Regions from separate parts of the Enterobacter sp. N5-15 genome, predicted to be linked through region 1. Evidence: predicted binding sites of a transcription regulator. Region 1 holds the regulator's gene; the other holds the start of a gene.
What was found. Region 1 encodes CRP, which controls carbon source genes, mostly activating them, when cyclic AMP is high. Its sites were predicted from a motif close to ATGTGANNNNNNTCACAT; they were not measured.
Positions count from the first base shown of each region.

Region 2: a site for CRP is predicted at 1,110-1,127, ahead of azuC (stress response protein AzuC). Genes of this name have one in related genera too.

Region 1 covers NZ_CM170150.1:4,446,067-4,448,267, reverse strand. Annotated here, with positions in the region: gene AC2TE5_RS21135 (YccS/YhfK family putative transporter) at 1-591, opposite strand, end outside; gene crp (cAMP-activated global transcriptional regulator CRP) at 649-1,281, opposite strand; gene AC2TE5_RS21125 (OsmC family protein) at 1,593-1,997, shown strand; gene AC2TE5_RS21120 (phosphoribulokinase) at 2,064-2,201, opposite strand, start outside.
Region 2 covers NZ_CM170150.1:2,941,186-2,943,386, reverse strand. Annotated here, with positions in the region: gene ftnA (non-heme ferritin) at 1-430, opposite strand, end outside; gene yecR (YecR family lipoprotein) at 635-973, opposite strand; gene azuC (stress response protein AzuC) at 1,208-1,291, shown strand; gene AC2TE5_RS13985 (DUF2766 family protein) at 1,402-1,653, shown strand; gene AC2TE5_RS13980 (anaerobic C4-dicarboxylate transporter) at 1,696-2,201, opposite strand, start outside.

The DNA of each region.
Region 1 (2,201 bases):
CAGCAGCGGCGGTAAGGACTTTTCCGGATCGGTATGCTGGGTGAGCAGGGTGTATTTGGCTTCGCAGTAATCCGCAAGCTGCACATAGAGCAGGCTCAGGGATTCACGCAGCGGCTGTTCGCGCCACAGCCAGAACCAGAACCAGTTAAACAGCCCGTACCACAATGTCCCCAGGGCGTAGATCAGCAGCGGCTCCCACACCGGCATATTCCCGGCGAGGCTCAGCGTGAAAATGGCCGCAATCAGCGAGGCGGGAAGCAGGCGGGCGTGCAGCGAACTGATTTCCGCCGTGACGCCGAGGGTCATCGCCAGCACGGTCAGGATCAGCGGCAGCGGGATATCACGAGCCAGTAACAGCTGTACGGCGAGGCTACAGCCCGCAAACAGGCAGCCGCCGATAATCAGGCGTTTGAAAAAGCGCTTATGCGGCGTGTCCAGACCGGCAATGTTGCAGCAGGCGGGCACGAGGGAAAACAGCAGGCCTTGCTGAAGATGTCCGAGGATCAGACCTATGGCCACAGGAAGACACAACACCAGCGTTTGTCGCAGTGCGTAGTTAACTTCCGGGTGATAGATCAGCCTGCGCCACATGGGGAGTAGAGACAAAAACGGCGTGACACCTTGCGATGGCACGCCGTTTAAGCGGAATTAACGCGTTCCGTAGACCACGATGGTTTTACCGTGGGCGGAGATCAGGTTTTGATCTTCCAGCATTTTCAGGATACGGCCCACTGTTTCACGGGAGCAACCGACGATCTGACCAATTTCCTGACGGGTAATTTTAATTTGCATGCCGTCCGGGTGGGTCATAGCGTCTGGCTGTTTCGCCAGGTTCAGCAGGGTTTGTGCGATACGGCCGGTAACGTCCAGGAAGGCGAGGTTACCCACTTTTTCTGACGTGACCTGCAGACGGCGCGCCATCTGGGAAGAAAGACGCATCAGGATGTCAGGGTTAACCTGAATCAGCTGACGGAACTTCTTGTAAGAAATTTCAGCCACTTCACATGCTGTCTTTGCACGAACCCAGGCGCTACGTTCCTGGCCCTCTTCAAACAGGCCCAGTTCACCGATGAAATCGCCCTGGTTCAGATAAGAAAGGATCATCTCTTTCCCTTCTTCATCTTTGATCAGCACTGCCACCGAGCCTTTAACGATGTAATACAACGTTTCCGCTTTTTCACCCTGGTGAATCAGCGTGCTCTTTGATGGGTACTTATGAATGTGGCAATGAGACAAGAACCATTCGAGAGTCGGGTCTGTTTGCGGTTTGCCAAGCACCATGCGCTGTTATCCTCTGTTATAAGCTGTCACCAGAGTCATCAGATGCATCCGGACTCTGGGGTTGCAATCGAATTCTTACCCATACCCTGGGAAGTCGGCTACCGTAACGTTTCGCAGCCAGTAAAGTTTGATGTCCTCTGCATACATGTGTAACGTCAATGTATTACTGTAGCATCCAGAGTGTTTTAGCATAGCTTTCGCCGCGTGTCTCCTGGTGTCTCGCTTCAGCATGATGCAGGTCGCCTTCCATTGCGAGAAATGTAACGCACGCGTAATCTGTCACCAAAAATGCAACGTTGGAGTTTAAGAATATGCAAGCGCGCGTGAAATGGGTTGAAGGTTTAACGTTCCTGGGCGAGTCCGCGTCAGGACACCAGATTTTGATGGACGGTAACTCCGGCGATAAAGCGCCAAGCCCAATGGAAATGGTGCTGATGGCGGCAGGTGGATGCAGCGCAATTGACGTGGTGTCGATTCTGCAAAAAGGTCGTCATGACGTCACGGATTGTGAAGTCAAACTCACGTCAGAACGTCGCGAAGAGGCGCCACGCCTGTTCACCCATATTAACCTGCACTTTGTGGTCACCGGTAAAGAGCTGAAAGACGCGGCGGTCTCGCGTGCGGTGGACCTGTCTGCGGAGAAGTACTGCTCTGTGGCGTTAATGCTGGAGAAAGCGGTAAAAATCACGCATTCGTATGAAGTGATCGAGGCCTAATTATTTGGGCATCGTGCGTGTTGATGCCCTCACCCTAACCCTCTCCCACAGGGAGAGGGAACATGTTCACGCGATCTGCTTCCCTTCCATCAGTCGCTCCACCAGCGGCGTCATGATGAGCTCCATCGCCAGCCCCATTTTTCCGCCCGGCACCACTAACGTATTCATGTGCGAAATAAACGAACCCTGCAGCATGGCCAGCAG
Region 2 (2,201 bases), 1.5 Mb from region 1:
CCAGAGATAATTTATCCAGCACGGATTTAAACAGCTTCTCTTCTTCATGTTGCTCAGCGACGTACCACTGCAGGAAATTAAATGTTGGATAATCCTGGCTGGTCATCGCCGCATGAACCAGTTCGTTAATTTTCTGCGTGATCAGCTGCTCGTGCTCGTAGGTGGCGCGGAACAGTTCATCGAGAGAATTATACTCGGCAAAGGGTGACGTCACGGTTTCAATGCGCGGCAGGCTGCCCGTATCCGTCAGATAATCAAACAGACGCTGCATGTGGGTCATCTCTTCCTGAGCGTGACGACGCAGAAACGCGGCAGCGCCCTCGAAGCTGTGGTAGCTGCACCAGGCGCTCATCTGCTGGTAGAGCAGGGATGAAAAAAGCTCAAGGTTCATTTGTGCGTTGAGCTTGTCGATCATTTCAGTTTTCAGCATGGTGACGCTCCGGATTATTATTTCTGGTTCACAATGAGCGACACTATAATTTGTTATTTAATTATTTGCAAAACGTAAAATTTTTATTTTATTTATTTAAAATACGAATGGGAATAAAACGCATTGGCAATTTTTAAAACTTATTAATGAGAATTATTTTTGTTCGTAATGAAATAAACTGCCAGCACGCGCTGGCAGCTTCGATTAATACCACGGATTATTTGACTTAGGATTAACGGCGTAACCCATACATTTATACTGGATAGTCACGCTCTCGTTCAGGCACAAAGAGCCGCTCGTCAGGGTGCAGGTTTTAATGGGCTGACCATAGGCTGAGGCAGTGGCATACCCCATGCTCTGACACGCTTTTGCCGCCGTGCCGTTGTTCACATACGCATCGGAATACGCATTTTGCAGCGGTGCCTGGCCGTAGTCGAGACGAACGATGCCGTTCGGCGCGTCGAGGCTGCTGACTTCAGCCTGGCGATTAATGCTACAACCCGCGAGCAGCAGGATTGTGCCGGCTACAATGACTCTTTTCATGGTTCGCTCTGAGTGGATGGAAATACGTTATCGTACCCGCAGATGCCCGCTGCAATGCCTGGAATAGCCGGACAATCTGCCCTCACTCTTCGCAACGGGTCAGCGGTGAGCGCTTTCAGTCCATACCGCAAGAAAAGTGTGATGAGAGTCACAAAAATGTTGATTTTTGTGATGGTGGTCATATTATAGGCACGTTGATAATAAAGTTGTATAACAAGTTAATGGAGCATCATCGTGAAACTGCGCAAAATCCTGAAAAGTATGTGGGCCAATTACTGCCGCACGTTCAAAGACGTGCCGCCGGGCGCCATGTTCTGATAAAAAAAACCTGCTTCGGCGGGTTTTTTTGTACCTGCTGACGATGAAGGGAAGGTGTCAGGGGGCGTGTTTTGATACTATGGCGGCCTTTAAATAAGGAGAAAGCCCCCATGTCAAAAAACCTGAGCGCCGATCAGGAACTGGTCTCTGACGTTGTCGCCTGTCAGCTGGTTATCAAACAAATCCTCGATGTTCTGGACGTGATTGCGCCGGTTGAAGTGCGCGAGAAGATGTCTACTCAGCTGAAAAATATCGATTTCGCCAGCCATCCTGCTGCCGCTGACCCGGTTACGCTTCGTGCGATCCAGAAGGCCATCGCGCTGATTGAGCTGCGATTCACGCCGCAGGGTGAGTCCCACTAAAGCAGGGAAATGGGCGATGGCATGTGTCGCCCTTTGATGCGGTCAGAAGAACGTCTGGACCAGCAGATAGCTCGCCGCGCACGCGCAGCTTACCCCAATCAGCCCCGGCAGAATAAAGCTGTGGTTGATGATAAATTTGCCGATGCGGGTCGTGCCTGAACGGTCAAAGCCGATGCAGGCCAAATCGCTTGGATAGGTCGGCAGGACAAAATAGCCGTATGACGCCGGGAAAAAGGCGATCAGCATTTTCGGGTCGATGCCGAGCATCAGGCCCATAGGCGCAACGGCCGTCAGCGCAGCCGCCTGGCTGTTCACCAGTTTTGACACCAGAAACAGCACGATGGCATACGTCCACGGGTGGCTTTTCACCACGCCTTCCAGCGCCAGCTTCAACTCGTCGAGATGCGCCTGGAAAAAGGTATCGCTCATCCACGCCACGCCGAACACCGAGAAGATCGCCACCATACCGGCCTTGAACACCGCGCCGTTGGAAATCGCCGACGCGTTGACCTTACAGGCCATCAGCATCACGGCGCCCGCAATTAACA